Regions from separate parts of the Brevibacillus sp. BD137 genome, predicted to be linked through region 3. Evidence: riboswitches for the same ligand, from Rfam matches in the RefSeq annotation. Region 3 holds a riboswitch; each other region holds the start of a gene.
The links. A riboswitch is a leader RNA that binds a small molecule or an ion and turns the genes downstream of it on or off. The one in region 3 is predicted to bind cobalamin.
Positions count from the first base shown of each region.

Region 1 (6,287 bases), on a different contig from region 3:
GCTTGGCAGAGCCTGCAAAATTTCGCAAGTTCAAACGCGGGGAAAGAAGACTGCTCCTTAGCCTGCTGGAAGCCAGCTCGAATATCGTAGAAGACATGAATCGTTACAAAAACAGATGGATTCGTCTTGGGGAAATCTTACATCCGTTTGAATATAAGGATCGCTATCCGAAAGCGGCAGAAGCATTCGATATTTTGCGCAACAATCACAAGATCGAGACGTTCAATAGCCAAGTAGAGCAGGCGCTGGTCCGTGCGGATTTGAATACGGCGATCAAGCTGCTTAAACAACGTCCAGGGGAATTTGCCCGTCGTCTGGATCATTTGTTGCGTTTGACGGAGCAGGGGAGTCCAGTCCTTACTGCCTTCGAGAAAATTGCGGATGGTGTATCAACTCCAGTTCTTTTGCAAGTTATGAATCACTTCGACAAACGGGATAGCTACGGGGAATGGCGTACCTTTTTTCCGAAAGGGCAAGTGGCGAAAGTACAGGCAATCGAAAACCGAGTGCCAGGCTTGCAAGAGGACAGCAGACAAAAGGCAGCGGATATTTGCCGGACAGCGTTGTTAAACCGTTTTGCCCAATTGCCGTCGCTGGGCAACGTCTATATCGATCCGCGGCTACAGGAGCATCTCGTTCCGTTTTCGATGCGATCCGCCAGCAAAGCGTTGCGCACGATTGCACGCGGCTCCCGACTATCGATCCCGGATGGAGGAACGATTCGCTTTTTCCTGTGGTGGAGGGAAGGGATCGTCAACGATGTCCCTACAGGCAGAGTCGATATCGATTTGTCTGCCGTGCTCTATAACGAAGACTGGAAGTACATAGAGCATATTTCTTATACCAACCTGCGTTCCGACAAGTATCAAGCGTACCATAGCGGGGATATTGTGGAGGCTCCCGAAGGCGCGTGCGAGTTCATCGACATCGGAATTGATTCTGTCATCCGCTATGGTGGTCGATACGTCGTAATGAACCTGTATTCGTTTTCGAGTCAGCCTTATTGTGATTTGCCTGAATGCTACGCAGGCTGGATGATTCGGTCGGCGCCACAGACGGGAGAAATTTTCGAGCCGCAGACGGTACAGGACAAGATTGATCTCGCCGCAAACACGCGGATTTGTATCCCGGTCATTCTGGATCTCGTGGAGAGAAAAGTGATTTGGACGGATATCGCCCTGAATTCCGACCCGCGTTTTGCCAACAATGTGGAGTCCAATGCCGGAGGGGTGGAGCTGATGGGAAGAGCGCTCACCTCGTTGGTGAAGCCTACCCTGCATGAGTTGTTTATGCTTCATGCACAGGCGAGAGGGACGCTGATTGATCAAGCAGAAGAGGCAGATACGGTATTTTCCATGGAGGAAGGGATTACGCCGTTTGATACGGAGATCATCATGGCGGATTTTATGCAGTGATGGTTTCATATACGAATAAGCAAGACCGTCAGGCAGTATGAGCTGACGGTCTTTTTCATGGAAGCTATTTCTCACATCGACAAGACTCCGCCATAGATCGGCTCCTGCTGCGTTTTTTGTCCCCACGTGCGCGTACCATACTCAAAATGCCACCACTCCTGCGAATAGTTGACGAATCCGGCAGCAGTCATCAAATGATAGAGCAGTCGGCGATTGTCTCGAATCTCGATGTCTTTTTGGGTAGGCTGTACGAGTTCTTCATAATGGCGAGTCTCAGCCCTTTCACTGAAATCATCGAAGTCTGTCCCCATTTCCAGCCAGCCATCAGGTCCTGCGATAGTCAGATCGACTGCACCACCGGATAGGTGCGGGGACGGTTTGGAGAGGTCTGTTGTTGGATAAGCAACGAATTTACTCAATTCTTCCGTGAGTGCGGGTCCCTCCTGCCAGCCTTGTAAAATCAGAGCTTCACGGAAACGCTCATACAACGATGCCTGTACCTCGAACGAGCGCCAGCCGTCCAGCACGACGAGCTTGTAGCCAACTGGCAGTTGCGCGGCTGCCGTAGCGAGCTTGCGTGCTGCCCCTTCTCGCAAAAAGGCTTCCGGCTTTGTTCCGGCATAGCCCTCGTGGTAGTAGGCTGGATAGATCGTGATTTGTTCCGAAAGGGAAGAGAGGAGGATCATCGGTTCGCTGCATTCCTTGATCGGCAGTGGGCTGGGCAAATCCATGTCTGTTATTTTTGGAATCGGGGGATATAGCATGACTGCACACCACTTTCGATTGTTTTGCCAATAGGGTAACGAAAAACGTCAAGTAAGTAAACGGTCATTATCTTAAATTTTCTGCCAATAGCCACCTGCGAGGAATCGGCAGCTTTTGCTTGAATCCTCGGTAGCTTTTGCTATTATTAAAGCAAGTGCTTGTCAACGAAACGAATGACATTTACATATGGAAGAGAAACAGGTCCTTGTTTTTGCGAAACCGATTCGCAGGAGCAAGGTTAAAAGGGAAGTTTGGTGAAAAGCCAACGCGGTCCCGCCACTGTAAGAGAGTAGCTATTCTTCAAGGCACCATGCCATCCACTGCCCATCCGGGAGCGGGAAGGAGAAGAAGAGCGATGATCCTCAAGCCAGGAGACCTGCCTGTTTTATGTTTACACTGATTTCCTTCGGGTCAAAGGAAGAGGTGAGGATTGTTGCTTTTCAGCTATCCGCGCTTTGTTTTTCCTTACGTACTGGGGGAAACAGAGCGCTTTTTTTTGTGAAAAACGTCTCGACGTTTTTCATAAAGGTGGATGCGACCGCTTGCGGTCAACAAAACGGTCATGACCGTTTTATTGCTTCGGAAAGTATGGATAGAACAGCGGAGTAAAATACGTCACTTTTTGAGGTGGTCACGATGGAGAAAAACGATAAGAAGCGGGGCTTGACCCTCGTTTACACAGGAGACGGCAAAGGAAAAACGACGGCAGCAGTCGGATTGGCTGTGCGGGCGACAGGGCGCGGGAAAAAGGTGCTGATGGTTCAATTCATCAAGTCGCCGGAGCGAACATACGGAGAAAAGATTATTTTTGATAAATTGGGCATTGAAATCGTGCAAAAGGGCGTCGGCTTCACCTGGACAAAGACACCGGAGGAGCATCGTGAGGCATTGAAAGAAGCTTGGGCGTTTGCGAGCGAGAAGCTCTCTTCCGGAGCGTACGATGTTGTCATTCTGGATGAGCTGAATAATGCATTGGCGATTGACCGCTTCCCGATTGACGATGTGTTGCCATTGTCCGCTGTGTTGGAAGCGATTCAAAACAGGCCAAGTCATACCCACCTCGTGATTACGGGACGGGCAGCAAAGCAGGAGATCCTAGACATCGCAGATCTGGTGACAGAGATGAAGCCAATCAAGCATTACTACGATGAAGGGATTCCAGCTGTGCTGGGGGTAGAGTTTTGACAAGCGCAGGTGTAATAGAGACGTACGGTCATGGTGGAGACCTGCTGACCGCAGCGCAGCGCTTTGGTCGAGAGCCCGGGCAGTTTCTGGATTACAGTGCCAATATTAATCCGCTGGGGATGCCAGCAAGCGTCCGTGAGATGCTACTAGCTTCGTTGGCTGCTGTAGGGCATTACCCAGACCCTGGACATCGTGTGTTTCGTCGTGCGCTGGCCAAACGGCTGCAAATGTCGGAGGAATGGCTGCTGCCTGCGAATGGTGCCGCGGAGGCAATGGCACTGGCCATCCTCGGTCTTTCGCCGCAAACAGTTGGTGTGGTGTATCCTTGCTTTTCGGAATACGCGCAACTTTCCGAGCAGTATGGTGCTCGTGTCATTGGCTGCTTCGGGAAGGAAGCGAACGGGTACAAGCCCGATTCTGAAGAGCTGTATACACTTTTTGCGCAGGCGGATCTCGTATTTGTCGGGTCACCTAACAATCCGACCGGAATCCTGTATCAACCGGATGAGCTGCGCCAAATGGCGGAATGGACGCAAGAGACCAATACGTGGCTCATCGTGGACGAGGCTTTTCTCGATTTTGTAGAGGAAGAGCGGCAGTATACATTGGCGACGCAGCTGGAGCACTTTCCTCGTGTGATTTTGATGCGTTCGATGACGAAAATGTACGCGATCCCGGGATTGCGCTTGGGCTATGCGATTGCACATCCGGATGTCATTGCGAAAATGCGCCAAAAGCAAGTGAGCTGGAGCGTAAATGCACTGGCCCTTTTGGCAGGAGAACTGTGCTTGCAGGAGCAGGCATACGAGGAACAGACGCGCAGGCTGATCAAAACAGAACGTGCGTATTTGACTGACTGCATCCGTAGAGAGTTGGGCTGGCGGGTATGGCCGGGGGAGGCAAACTTTTTGCTACTGCGCTCGCCAGAAGGATTGCCAGCCGAGCAACTGCAGGCACGACTCGGCAAAAAAGGCGTTCTAATCCGCAACTGTGCGATGTATCCCGGTTTGACGGCCCATGATGTGAGAGTTGCCGTGCGTGGACGAGAGGAAAATGAACGACTTTTGGCAGCGCTTCGCGAGGTCCATGCGGAAGGAAGGGAACAGCGATGAGCTTGGTGCTGGTAACAGGCGGTGTCCGTTCAGGAAAAAGCCGCTACGCGGAAGAGCTCGCGATGAAGTTGGGCAGTCGAGTCCTGTACGTGGCGACAGGCAAGGCTTGGGATGATGAAATGAAGCAGAGAATCGAGCTGCATCAGGCACGTCGTCCGCTGGAATGGGGCTGTGTGGAGATAGGAGAGCGATTAACGGATTACCACGCATTTCGTGAGCAGTATGATGTGGTGTTGATCGATTGTCTGTCCACTTGGGTGAGTAATCGATTGATGAGCGTGGATGAGTCGGAATGGAGAAGTGCTTCACACACGCAAGCCCTGCTGCACGAGGCAGAGGCGTGGCTGACCCTCGTTCAGAATTCCCCGCAAAAAGTCATTGCTGTCACAAGCGAGGTCGGATTGGGCGGTGTAGCCTTGAGTCGTTTGGGCAGATGGTTCGCGGATGTGCTGGGCGATGTCAATCAGAGAAGTGCGCGACAAGCGGACGCCGTCTACGCGGTTTTGTCGGGGATACCGTGGAGGATCAAAGGATGAATGCATTTTTACACGCGATCTCGTTTTTTACGCGTATTCCGGTCCCGTGGCTTCGTCCTTCTGAGGAGGCGTGGAGAAAAAGCGTCAACTGGTATCCCGCGGTTGGTTTGGTCATCGGTTTATTGCTATGGGGTGTGCATCAGGCAGGACTGGTGTTGTTTAGTCCATGGATCGCCGCCATTTTTACACTGATCGCATGGGTCTACGTAACCGGTGGTCTTCATATGGATGGGTGGATGGACCTCGCGGACGGTCTTGGTAGCAGCAGGCCGCGAGAGCAAATCCTTGCGATTATGAAGGACAGTCGCGTAGGTGCGATGGGCGTACTTGCTGCGATTATGCTGTTGCTGATCAAGGCGGGTGCGGTAGCAGAGCTCGCACATCCGGGATGGGGCAGCTTTTTGATCGTAGCGCCAGTAGCAGCGCGGACACATGTGCTTTTGTCGATCAAGCTCTGGCCGTATCTTTCGGCGGACAAAGGAATCGGAAAAGGCATTAGTTCCGGGCTTTCCGTTTCCTCTATCATCGCGAGCTACATCATCGTGTTTGCCGCAGGATGGTATCTTGGAGGCTTGCAGGTCATCACAGCTATTTTCCTATCGCTGCTGTTTGCTCTATGGTTTTCACGCTCGGTTGCAAAAAAACTAGGCGGTTTAAACGGAGACTGCTACGGGGCTGTTATCGAAAGCAGTGAAGCGGTCGTTCTGCTCGTGCTAGTCGGGAGCTGGTGGTTATGAAGCTGGTTTGGATACGTCACGGGGAGACAGATAGCAATCGTGAGCATCGATATTTGGGGCATAGCGACGTTCCTTTGAATGAGCGCGGGCATCTGCACGCGAGTGATTTAGCCAAGGAATTACCAGTGCTGATCGGGCGACCCGCTGCGATTTACTCGAGTGATCTGCTCAGATGCATGCAGACTGCCGAACCACTTGCAGCTACTTGGGGGCTATCGGTTATTTCGGAGCCAGCTTTGAGAGAGCTGTCTTTTGGCGAGTGGGAGCTGATGACCTACGATGAGCTAATGCAGTCGGACCCTGTGCGGGCCACGAGGTGGTACGACGATCCTTTTCGAAATCGACCTCCACAAGGGGAGAGTCTGGAAGAGCTAGGGATGCGCGTGGATCGTTGGCTACTTTCCTTGTTGGAGGAAGCGGGCAAGGAGGAGGCATCCGATACAATCGTCATCGTCACACATGGCGGCGTGATCCGCTGGTTCCAGGCCGCCTGGCTCGAAAACAATCCTGACCGATATTGGCAGGTCGATGGCATGA
Region 1 covers NZ_JAOTNO010000004.1:142,497-148,783, forward strand. The annotation lists gene ODZ53_RS10725 (TerD family protein) at 1-1,415, shown strand, start outside; gene ODZ53_RS10730 (M15 family metallopeptidase) at 1,487-2,179, opposite strand; cobalamin riboswitch at 2,363-2,578, shown strand; gene ODZ53_RS10735 (hypothetical protein) at 2,568-2,789, shown strand; gene cobO (cob(I)yrinic acid a,c-diamide adenosyltransferase) at 2,817-3,365, shown strand; gene cobD (threonine-phosphate decarboxylase CobD) at 3,362-4,477, shown strand; gene cobU (bifunctional adenosylcobinamide kinase/adenosylcobinamide-phosphate guanylyltransferase) at 4,474-5,013, shown strand; gene cobS (adenosylcobinamide-GDP ribazoletransferase) at 5,010-5,750, shown strand; gene ODZ53_RS10760 (histidine phosphatase family protein) at 5,747-6,287, shown strand, end outside.
Region 1: it holds a riboswitch for cobalamin, as region 3 does, so the genes downstream of both, ODZ53_RS10735 (hypothetical protein) here and metE (5-methyltetrahydropteroyltriglutamate--homocysteine S-methyltransferase) in region 3, are expected to answer to the same signal.

Region 2 (6,287 bases), on a different contig from region 3:
CTGCAATCGCTTTAATCTGCTCATCTGTCAAATTGCGCATCGTCGGTACGACTGTCCGGCTGTTGGAATGAGAAGCAATCACTGGCTTTTCAGCGATTTCCATTACGTCCCAGAACCCTTCGTCATTCAAATGGCTCACATCGATGACGATCCCCAGCTTTTCCGCTTCTTCGATAAGACGCACACCGAAATCGGTAATGCCTCCTTTTTTCCCTTCGCGCACCGTTGCAAAAAAACTGCCGTCCCCAACGAAATTGCGCCCACTCCAAACCAGCCCCATCATCCGTACCCCGAGCTCATAAAAGACACGCAAGAGACTCAAATCGTTATGCAGCGGCTCTGCCCCTTCCAACGACAGAATGAACGATACTTTTTGCTCCGCTCTTGCCCGTTGCAAGTCATCCAAATTTTTGGCGATGACGATGTGCGCGGGTGACTCTGACGCCTCTGCATGCATAGCGCTGATCTGGCTGAGCGCCTTGCGCAGACTCATCTCCGGTACAAAAGCATCCTCGACGAACACGGCTGCCACGATGGAATGCACGCCCCCCTGCTGAAACCGTGGCAAATACTCCGTCTCGATCATTTTGGTTCGACCGTATCCACGCTGAATCTCCACATCCATCAGCAGATCAAAATGCCCATCCAGAACGTGAACACCGTCATGAAATTTGCGCGCCTGTTCTCTCGTTACTTCCGTCATACGAGTCATCTCCCATCTTGTTCTATGGATTTTTCTTATCGAGATAGTTGTAAACCGTGAATTTGGATATATCCAACAAATTCGCGACGTATCGCACGGCTCCTTTGATCAATAAGAGAACCTTTGCATCTAACAGGTAAAGCCCCGACAGTTGGAGCGAAGTTCTTTCCGCTTTTACTGCCGTCGACTTAACAAAAAAGGACGCCGACTAGGCATCCCCTCTTATGAAAATCAAAGAAACTCAACTTGTCCCCCGTCAGTTGGCTCCACTTATTACCTTCTGGATAGATGGCTTCACACGGATCGCTTCCGAGTAGAAATATACATGCTTTTTCCCAGTAATAGGATGGGTCGTCACTTCTGTCTCTACTCCGAAAACATCCCGAATCAGAGTGGGTGTCAAGACCTCCTCTGGCGTCCCTGATGTAACGATTTCCCCGTCACAGATCACGTACAGACGATCACAGTACATCGCTGCAATATTGAGATCATGCAACGAGGACAACACCGTAATCCCAAGATTTTTAACCAGATCCATCACCTGCAACTGGTATCGAACATCCAAATGGTTCGTCGGTTCGTCAAGGACAAGGAACTGGGCTTGCTGCACCAAAGCTCTGGCAATTAACACCCGCTGCTTCTCCCCACCCGATAAACTGAAAAAGCTGCGATCGGCATATGTATGCATCCCTACCCGCTGTAGTGCTTCCTCACAAATCTGAAGGTCTTCTGCGTTATCAGACTGAAACAGTCGTTTATGCGGAGCACGTCCCATGTTCACGATTTCTGTTACCGAAAAATCAAATTCAACAGAGGACTCCTGCCGTACTGCCGCCATTCGCTGAGCATTTTGACGCGAGGTTAGCTTGTATACGTCGTCGCCATCCAGTGAGATCCATCCCGAACGCGGCTTCAGTACCCGATAAATACTTTTTAGCAATGTGGACTTCCCACTACCATTCGGCCCGATTAGTCCCACAAACTCTCCGGAGCACACCTCCAGACTGACGTTGCGCAGGATTCCCTTTTTCTCCAGTTCGACCGATATATTCTCAACCTGCAAATTCATCGTCCGCTACCTCCAAAGGAATAAGAACTCCGCAACATCAACCAGATAAAGAATGGACCACCACACAGCGCTGTCAAAATACCGATCGGCAGCTCTTCCGGTGCAAATGCAAGCCTGGCGACTACATCAACCCAGATGAGAAATATCGCGCCAAACAAAGCGCTGACAGGCAGGACACGTCTGTGATCTGATCCGACCATCACACGGACAATATGGGGCATCATTAATCCGACAAAACCGATTGATCCCGCGATGGACACGATCACCCCGGTGAGTAGTGCCGTGATCACCAGGAGAAGCTTGCGGAATTGTACGGTATTAACCCCCAATGTCCCCGCTGACTCCTCGCCCATCAGCATCGCATTGAGCGAGCGGTATTGGGCCATTAAGACGATGAGACAGATGACGACAATCAACGTAGGGATCGTCAGGTACTCCCATTTGCCGCCAGCCAGACTGCCACTTAACCAAAACAGCACCGTCCCAATTCCATGCTCATTCGGCGCTGAAAACACAAGGAGACTGGTAATGGCCGACAAGATCGCAGATATCGCAATTCCAGCCATGAGCAGGCGTACCGTCGAGTTTTGTCCTCCAATACGGGATAGCGTAAAAATGAGAATGATAGACACGAGGGAGCCTGTAAAAGCGCCAAAGGTTAACGCATACTGCCCGTACATGCTGAATGCTCCGAAAATAATTACGGAAGTAGCTCCAACGGAAGCACCTGATGATACGCCTAACACATATGGGTCAGCCAGGGAGTTGCGAACCAACGATTGGATCGCTACTCCCACGACAGACAGACCTGCTCCGACGATCGCCCCCAAGAGTACACGCGGGAAGCGAATATCCCAAATAATTGTTTGCTCCCCTTTGGACCAGTCCACCTCAATCCATTGGGTCAACATCGGAATTTTTGATAAGGCGATTTTCCATACCGTAGTCGATTTAATCTCCACCGATCCCAGCGTGACTGCGAACGTAATCGAGAGGAAGAGTCCGACCAATAAAGTAATGATGATAGAAGGTAACTTGATCTGTTGCAGTGCTATTCCCTCCCTTAAAAGGGGCGTACTCTATTTGAATTTATCCGGGTAGAGTCCTTCCGCCAAAATTTTCAGTGCAATCGGTGCACGAACGCCTTCAGAAGCCGCAGACAATGGCAATACCATCAGTCGTTGATTTTTAATCGCCGGAATATCCGCCATTTCCTTTTTGGTCAAAAGGAAATGACGTTTTTGCTCAACAGTTCTATCCCCGTAGTCTACGATAATAATCACGTCTGGATTGCGACTCACTACTTGCTCCCAACTGACCTCTGCCCAACCCTTTTGAATGTCATCAAAAATGTTCTTGCCGCCAGCAGTCTTGATTAAGGACGTCATGTAGTTGTTGGCTGCCGTGAATGGCTTATCTTCCCCGTTGTCGTACACGAACACTTTAAGTGGCTCGTCCACCTTGCCGATTTTGCTAATCGTTTGATCCATTTCACTCTTCATTTTATGGATCAAATCATTGGCTTTGTCCTCCACACGGAAAATGCGTCCGATGTTCGTAATATCCGCGAACACATCGTCGATCGTTGGACCAGGCTTGCTAGACGATTCTTGCAGATAAGATTTGATGCCGACCTTTTCCAAATCCTGCATCGATCCTACGCCCTTTTCGCCGAAACCGCTTTTCCATCCGGCGTACACGAAGTCTGGGTTCGCTGCCAACAGCACTTCTTTCGTAGGATACTTGTCAGACAGTACCGGAATCTTGTCGTAATCTGCTTTTAACGCTGGAAGGATTTCATCGTCCAGGTAAGCGGTTCCGACCATTTTATCAGCCAGGCCCAATGCCAGCATGATTTCGGTTACGTGTTGGTTCAATGTCACGGCACGCTCAGGTGCTTTTGGATAGGTCATTTCGATACCATTATTGGTGAGTGTTACAGGCTTGCTCTCTGCTGCTGGAGCAGCGGTTTGTTCTGTTTTGGCTGGAGCCTGCGTTGTCGTAGTGGAGCCGCATGCCGAAACCAAAAGCATGGCAGCTGTCATGATACCGAAAGCTAGTCCTTTCATTACTGTATGTGCTTTGATTGCATGAAACATCTGTAATCCCCCTTTTTTTATAAATGTTGTAGTAAACCAATTGCATCCACAAAAAAGCACCTCCCATTTCAATCGGGAGGTGCATGACAAACGTAGATATAGCCATAACAGGCGCAAAGGCGCCCTTTCATAGACTGTTTCCACATCTGCCCCATCCTCGTGGGTCGATTGTAAATGATCGCATGGCAGGTCTCCTGGCTTACGGATCAACACACCCAGCTACCTTCCCATTTTTTGTCTCGCAAAAAACAGTGGCTATTCGCTAGGCGCTCCTCGTTACAGTGGCGGGACCGCGCCGGTTTCTCACCGGACTTCCCTTTTAAGCTGACGGCATATGCCATCCAGCACCATTCGATACGTATTCAATTTTTCCAACTTCTTTATTGGTTGATAGAAGTCAGTTTTTTCGGGAACTGCGTGAGTATTTCAACGCCTGTTTCCGTAACCAATACATCGTCTTCAATCCGAACGCCGCCTACTCCTGGCAAATAGATACCCGGCTCGATGGTAAAGACCATTCCTGGACGAAGCACTTCTTGGTTCTGGCTGTGAACAGACGGATATTCATGTACATCCATCCCTAGTCCATGCCCAAGGCGGTGCATGAAGTATTCTCCGTAGCCTTTTGCGGTGATAACATCGCGAGCGGTTTTATCCAAATGCGCAAAAGTCACACCCGGACGAATCTCAGCAATTGCCGCTTCGTTGGCAGCCAATACTGTCTCGTAAATTTCTTGTAGCTGGGGACTGATCTCGCCTACAGCAAAGGTACGAGTAATATCGGATACATATCCGTTCGCAGCTACCCCGATATCAAACAAAAGCAAGTCGCCTTCTTGCACCTGGCGCGTTCCTGGCTTCCCATGTGGCAAAGCGGACTTCTCCCCTGCCAATACCATGGACGTAAAGGATGGACCTTCTGCGCCCAAGCGCTTCATCTGGAATTCCAGCTCAGCTACGATTTCTGTCTCGGTCATGCCTGTTTTGACTTTTTTCAGGGTCTCCCGCAAGGAATCCTCGACCAACTGAACAGCGTGCTTCAGACGATCCACTTCATCCGGAGATTTGATCAAACGCATTTCACGCAGTGGCTCTTCCACGTCCACATAGCTCGACGCCAGAACAACTTGTCCAAGTGCTTCATAGCGCTCGACAGTCATATGACTTTTCTCAATGCCGAGCTTCGCGAAGTTCGCTGGCAACACTTGCTTGAGGATTTCATACGGGTTTTGGATATCCGTATGTGTATGGATATCTTGAACGAACGAAGCCTCTGCTGCTGCCTCACGATCAAGAGCAGGTACAATTAAGGAAGGCTTTCCTTCAGCAGGAATAACAAGACCCATAAAACGTTCATGTGGGTCAGTAAAAAATCCGGTCAAATAGTAGACGTGCTTGGGAGAGGTAATCAACACCGCGTTCAGCTCTTGCTCTGTCAAAAACGTGTGGAGCTTCGAAATGCGCTCTTGAAACAACTTCTTCACCCTGCTTTCACCAATTATTCTATTGCGAGAATACCACTTCCCCATCAAAAAAAGAAGAGTTCAATTGCAAAATCTACTTCGGATCGGACAACCTAAGGGTGGGGTGAAAACAAAAATGGAACAAATACTCGTCCATCAGGATGGCAAGCAGTTTGCTTTTCACATATCGGGGAAAGGTCAGCCGTTATTGTGTATCCATGCGCCATGCATCGGCTCTATCAATTTTGTTTATCAGCAAACACTCGCAGATACTTATCAGCTCATTGTCCCTGATTTGCCCGGACATGGTGACAGTTCGCCCATGGAGAAGCCCTATTCTATTGGGGAATTGGCAGAACGACTCCATAAGCTGATCCCGTCTCTCGGCATTGAGCGTCCCTTTATTTTGGGGTACTCCCAAGGTGCTTCTATCGCCCTTGAATATTGCCTTCGCTATCCTGATCATGCGCGAGGCAGTATACTCGTGAGCGGTTTTTCCGAAGTGAATGACCTGTATTTGCATGGACGATTTTGGATGGCCCGGGCGTTGTCGATGCTTCACGGAGTTCCTCTTCTTGCCTGTTCCATTGCTTCCTCACATGTCAATAACCCAGAAATGCGGGAAAAATGGACGGCGCACGCCTCCAAAACAGATCCCACCAGCTTAAAATACCTTTACGCTGCCGGACATCGCTATCAATGTACAGAGAGTCTGGGCAACATCCAGCTTCCGATTTTACTTGCCTATGGCGGACAAGATAAACGTATGCATCATTATGCGCAAATGCTGACACTGAAATTGCCAAAGGCAAGACTTGAAATGATCCCTAACGTAAAGCATCAAGTCATTACGAAAGCTGCTCCTGTACTCAATCAGTTGTGCCGCACCTTCATGGAAGAAGGATAAATAAGAAAAGACAGAAGGACGGTATCTCCATTCCCTTCTGTCTTTT
Region 2 covers NZ_JAOTNO010000015.1:63,257-69,543, reverse strand. The annotation lists gene ODZ53_RS24850 (dipeptidase) at 1-703, opposite strand, end outside; gene ODZ53_RS24845 (helix-turn-helix domain-containing protein) at 726-839, opposite strand; gene ODZ53_RS24840 (heme ABC transporter ATP-binding protein) at 960-1,772, opposite strand; gene ODZ53_RS24835 (FecCD family ABC transporter permease) at 1,769-2,827, opposite strand; gene ODZ53_RS24830 (ABC transporter substrate-binding protein) at 2,852-3,871, opposite strand; cobalamin riboswitch at 4,039-4,238, opposite strand; gene ODZ53_RS24825 (M24 family metallopeptidase) at 4,252-5,346, opposite strand; gene ODZ53_RS24820 (alpha/beta fold hydrolase) at 5,471-6,241, shown strand.
Region 2: it holds a riboswitch for cobalamin, as region 3 does, so the genes downstream of both, ODZ53_RS24830 (ABC transporter substrate-binding protein) here and metE (5-methyltetrahydropteroyltriglutamate--homocysteine S-methyltransferase) in region 3, are expected to answer to the same signal.

Region 3 (6,287 bases):
TGCTTGACGAGAAAAACTTTGTCTCCCGGCTGTACCTCCGCCCAACTCTCAAAATCCTTATACAATGCATGGACAATATCCTTTGAAGTAATAATTCCGATTTCTTCTAATTCAAACAAAGAAGCATCATCCATTTGCGTATGGAGCGAAATTCGTCTCTTAAATGTGAACTGTAGTACTAAAATAACAGTGATTCCGAAAGAGATTGCATAAAAAGCACTTATATTAAATAGAACGCAAAAAAGGATAAGTCCTGCCAGCCCATACTGGGCATATGTAATGTGCTTAAGCTTTTGCTCTCCAGTTTTACGAAAAAAAGAAAATCCTTTTCCAGGTCGATAATCCGTTAATTGATTTTGTAGTATTTTTCTAAATTTACCAATCCCCCAAAAACCACCAATTACAAATAACAAACCAATAAGAATGAGAATGACATTTCCAGCAAAAATACCTACAATAGTAAAAAGACCAAAAATGATGACACTTTTCCATAACGTCTTGATTTTCGCGTTAATTTCTTTGATAGGCTCATCTTGTGTATGCATTTACGTTTCCCCCTTTATTCCTATGCTATTATATTACTTATTTCCCAGATAACACAAAAGATTCTTGCTAGCAAGGAAAGAAAGATGCCTCCGGTGACCTGTTGCAACCAAGGTCACCAGAGGCATCTATTCGTTATAGGGGGATAGTGTTCCCCCTTACATCTCTACCTTCCGCTTCCTTCTCAATACATGGCGTTCCTTCGCTTTTTCATACTGAATACGCTCTTCCTCAGTATCAGGAATGACACCAGGCACGATCGTCGGCTTTCCTTGATCGTCGAGGGCAATCATCGTCAGATACGCGCGTGCTGTCATGCGCTTTTCCCCGGTCAATAAGTTCTCCGCTTCCACTCTGACGAATACTTCCATCGATGTCTTATGGGTCCAGGTGACATATGCCTCCAGATTGATCGCTTCGCCTGTCTTGATTGGCGCGAGAAAATCGAAGGAATCGCTCGACGCAGTGACAACAGGCTTACGGCAATGTCGCATAGCTGCGATGCAGGCGATTTTATCTACATAGGCCATGACTTTCCCACCGAAAATGGTATGGTGGTGATTGGTATCCGGTGGAAAGACGAGATCAGTCAAAAAGGTTCTCGATTGTTGGATCGGTCGTGCTTCTGGCATCATTTGTGTGGCCCCTCTCATCGCGTTCACCTTCCCGACTGAGCTGTCAAACGATTCCGAATCGCCTTCGTTGCCGCAACCATGTTTCGTAACGACTGAACGGTTTCTTCTCTTCCTCTCGTCTTCAGCCCGCAATCCGGGTTTATCCAAAATTGGTCCGGTGGAAGTACTTGTACGCCTCGTGCTACCATATCTTCCATTTCTGAAACAGCTGGAACTCGGGGGCTATGGATATCATAAACGCCGAGCCCGATGCCTTTATCATACGTACCTGTTTCGAACACAGACACGAGCTCACCGTGGCTACGTGAGGTTTCAATCGAAATCACATCGGCATCGAGTTCGCTGATGACGTCCATGAAATCATGAAATTCACAATAGCACATATGTGTATGAATCTGGGTGCTCGGCGCAACAGTGGAAGTCGCTAGACGAAACGCTCTAACAGCCCACTCGAGATAAGCTGCTTGCTCTTCTTTTTTGAGCGGATGTCCTTCGCGCAACGCTGGTTCATCGACTTGAATCATGAGAATCCCCGCTTCTTCCAAGGCTTCTACTTCTTTTCGCAATGCCAACGCGATTTGTTCGCACACTTCTTGTCTGGAGACATCGTCTCGAGCAAACGACCAATTCAGAATAGTTGCTGGGCCAGTTAACATACCCTTCATTGGTTTGGCGGTCAATGATTTTGCATACACACTTTCTTTGACCGTCATTGGTGCCACAAACTCCACATCTCCGTAAATAACAGGTGGCTTCACGCAGCGCGAGCCATATGACTGCACCCAGCCGTTTTTCGTGAACAAAAAGCCATCGAGCTTTTCGCCAAAATACTCAACCATATCGGTTCGTTCGAACTCACCATGGACGAGGACATCCAGACCAAGCTCTTCTTGTATGTTGACCCATTCCTTGATTTGCGCCTGAATGAAAGCGTCGTATTGCTCCACTGTCCAGTTCCCTTTTTTAAACTGCTGTCGAGCTTGACGAACCTCCGCCGTCTGCGGGAAACTACCGATTGTGGTCGTTGGCAACAGTGGTAACTTCCACGTATTTTGTTGAATCTCTCGACGTTCGAGATAAGGAACACTTCTTTCAAGTTTGGCAGCAGCGATTTGACGTAAAGCATTCTTCACTTCTAGACGATTCCTCGCTGGAGATAATGCGAGCTTTAGCAAGTCCGCTTCATTTTGAGCGATCTCTTTTGAAATGACGTACTTACCATATCGGAATCCTTGGACTAAAAGCTGTACTTCCCCTAGTTTTTCGTCGGAAAACGCCAATGCAGGCATTACTTCCTCTGGCAATTCGCTCTCTGCTTCAACTGTTACAGGAACGTGCAACAAACTGCTGGACGGCTGCAGCCACAGCTTTTCGAGTGGAACGATCTCGGAAATTTCATTGACCAGCTCCCATTTCTCCTCAATGGACGCACGCCATATGTTTCGACCGTCGATGATTCCCGCTGCGAGAATCTTGTCTGCTGGAAACCCGTGTGTTTTCAGATGAGTCAAATTGCGCTTCGCTCCGTGTACAAAATCAAGACCGATTCCTTTTACCGGTAAGGAAACTAGCTCCTTGTACCAATCCACCGCTTCAAAATAGGTTTGCAGCATGCATTGTAGATGCGGTAGTGCTTGACCGATTTGCGTATAGATACGCTTGATCATGGCGCGTTCTTGCTCAGAGACATCCAGTACAAATGCAGGCTCATCGATTTGCACCCATTCCACGCCGTGCAGCTCTAACTCCCGGAGAACGTCTATGTAGAGCGGAACGAGTCGATCCACGACGATCTCAAATTCGTTTTTCTCATATCCTTTAGACAATTTGACAAACGTATACGGGCCTACAATAACAGGCTTTCCGATGATGCCATACTTTTCTTTGGCCTCCAAATAGGCCTGGAGAGGCTTGTTCTCGGTTATGGCTGGTTGTCTTTCACCGAACTCCGGGACGATGTAATGGTAGTTCGTGTTAAACCATTTCGTCATTTCGCTGGCGACAGCTTCCTTCGAACCGCGAGCCATGGCGAAGTATGTAGCTAATGAAACCGGGCCTCCCTCGTATTCATAACGCTTGGGGACCATTCCAAACATCACAGCCATATCCAACATGTGATCGTAGTACGTAAAGTCACCCACAGGGATCAGCTCGACCCTTTTTTCCTGCTGACGTAACAGGTTTTGGTGACGGATTTGCTCCATTTGCTGTACCAGGCTTGCCTCATCGATGCTGCCTGCCCAAAATGCTTCCAATGCCTTTTTCCACTCGCGGTTCTTCCCGATCCGTGGATATCCCAAATTGCTGCTTTTCATGAGCTTCCTCTCCATTCTTCATTCGATCTTGACTTGAATCCGCCCAATAAAAAAGGCATCTCCAACGATCAAAAAGAACGTTAGAAATGCCAAATAAGCACTGAGATCACAGCATCCTAACACCTCCCTATCTCCCGTAGGTTAAGCAGTGTCGTCGAAACAGGCAGGTCTCCTGACTTTGGGATCATCATCTGCACATACCTTCCCAATCCGATTGGATCAGTGGCTAATAAATGTGCCGACTCCCCTCATACAGTGGCGGGACCGTGTCGGATTCTCACCGACTTCCCTTTTCATCCTTGGTCGATCTTGATAACCAAAGAACCTGTTCCCACTCCTATGAAATTATCATGGTTCTGTGAAGTGCCCCAGAAAACGAGCAGGGCAGCATACTGTTCATACAGTAACACAGAATCCATTTTTTGTCATACTAAAATCTAAAATCATCGTCCGTCAACGGCTCTACGTTTAGTGTACGGACATAACCATTTCCTTTTTTCGAGAAGAAGTCATGCTGCTTCGTCTGCGTGCGAATGCCGTTCAGCACGATCGGGTTCACTTCTTCCTCTGGGAATAGCGGGTCCAGACCCAGATTCATCAAAGCTTTGTTCGCGTTGTAGCGCACGTAGGCATGAACCTCGTCAGCCAAGCCGATTTCGGTATACAACGAAGTCGTATAGGCCTCTTCATTTTCTTGCAGCTCATGCAAAAGAGCATACAGCTCCTCTTTTGCTGCGGTTTGCTCGACCACACTCAGGCCTTGATAGACTTCTTGCGCGAGAACGCCGACATAGAGTCCGTGGATGCTCTCGTCACGAACAATCAGGTCGATAATTTCCCCGCTGCTTGTCATCTTTCCTTGCCCCGCCAAATAGAGCGGGTAGAAGAAGCCGCTGTAAAACAGATAGCTTTCCAGGAAGACGGACGCTACCATCGCCATGTACAAGTCTTTCGGTTTCTCAATTTCTTGATAGCGTTTGGAGATGAGGGCCGCTTTCTTTTGCAGATGTGGATTGTTTTCTACCCACGAAAAAATACCGTCAATCTCCTCTGTCGATGCCAGCGTTGTAAAAATACTGCTGTACGATTTGGCATGGATTTGCTCCATCATGCCCATGAAGGCGAGAACCGCTTTTCTTTGCAGTCCATCGACATGCTCCATGATCTTCGGCATCCCTACTCCGCCCTGAACCGTATCCAGCAAGGTGAGACCGCCCAATACTTTTTTATACGTATCCCGTTCAGTCGCACTGAGCTCCATCCAGGCCATCTTGTCATCTGACAACGGAATCTCATCATCCGTCCAGAACTGCATGATGTTTTGATTCCAAAACGTCATCGTAAAATCGTCGTCCGGCCTGTTCCAATTGACTGCTTTCATATGGCGTTCCTCTTCTCTTTTTGCTTGATGCTTTTCCTTATTTGAATCGTGTTCACTAAACAGCGCAGCTAATGCACTCTTCTACAGTCAAATGCTTCGTCCGCGTATAATAGAGCGACTTCAGACCTTTTTTCGCTGCATAAATGTAATAGCGAGCCAGTTCTCTAGTTGAAATGTTACTGTTCACGTGCAGCACAGTCGAAATTCCTTGATCGATGTGCTCTTGAATTTCGGCAATCAGATCAATCACTTTGAATTGATCGATTACATACGCCGATTTGTAGTAAAAATAGTTTTCCTGCGACAAGTACGGCATCGGGTAATACGTCGTAGAGTTGGCATACGTTCTCGTTTCGATATGCTCAACAATTGGCATCACGCTAGAAGTCGCATTCTGAATGTAGGAAATGCTCTGTGTCGGTGCAATCGCCAAACGGTACGCATGATAAACACCATGCTTTTGCACCTTTTGCTGTAGATCCGCCCAATCCGCTGGCGTCGGAATGTGCATTCCTTCAAAGAGAAGCTTTGCTTTTTCCGTCCGCGGGCTGTAATCGTTCGTCACGTACTTGTTAAAATAAGTGCCTTTTGCATATTCCGATTGTTCAAAGCCCAAGAAGGTCTTGCCTGTTTCCCTGGCAATTTCCATACTTTTTTCCAAGGAGTAGAAGTTCATCATCATGAAGAACGTACGGGCGAAATCTTTCGCTTCTTCACTTTCGTACGCGATTCTGTTCTTTGCGAGATAACCGTTCAGATTCATCGCACCGAGACCTACAGAGTGCAGCTCACTGTTTGCCTTTTGAACGCCTGGAGCGTTTTCTACACGCGTCATGTCACTCACGGCTGTAATGGCTTCGATTCCTTCGTGGACAGATTCGCGGATCATTTTGCGTTCCATCACATTGACAATATTGAGCGATGCCAGATTGCAGCTAATATCGCGACGGATGATATCCATCTCGCCGTAATTGGTAATCGTCGAAGTCTCCTGTAGCTGGAAGATTTCCGTGCACAGGTTGGACATTTTTACCGAACCGAGATCTTTCAGCGCATGGTTGTTGTTCGCATTCGTTTTGTTCATGATGTACGGATAGCCCGATTCCATTTGGATCATCGCGATTTTGGTCAACATCTCGCGTGCGCTCATCACGGTCTTTTTCTTGATGCGATCGTTAGCCAAGAGCTCCTCGTACATCTCATCGAGGTCCATATCATCCAGATGCACACCGTATTCTTTGTACACGGAGTATGGAGCAAACACAGTCAATGGCTTGTTTTCCTCAGCCAGCTTGTAGAACACGTTTGGTACGATCAGGCCGATGGACAACGTTTTGATGCGGGCTTTTTCATCCGCATTGATTTTTTTGCAATCGAGAAACTCGTTGATATCCCAGCCGAAGATGTTGTAGT
Region 3 covers NZ_JAOTNO010000002.1:472,578-478,864, forward strand. The annotation lists gene ODZ53_RS05540 (hypothetical protein) at 1-545, opposite strand, end outside; gene ODZ53_RS05545 (acyl-CoA thioesterase) at 702-1,196, opposite strand; gene metE (5-methyltetrahydropteroyltriglutamate--homocysteine S-methyltransferase) at 1,202-3,493, opposite strand; cobalamin riboswitch at 3,639-3,837, opposite strand; gene nrdF (class 1b ribonucleoside-diphosphate reductase subunit beta) at 3,924-4,874, opposite strand; gene nrdE (class 1b ribonucleoside-diphosphate reductase subunit alpha) at 4,930-6,287, opposite strand, start outside.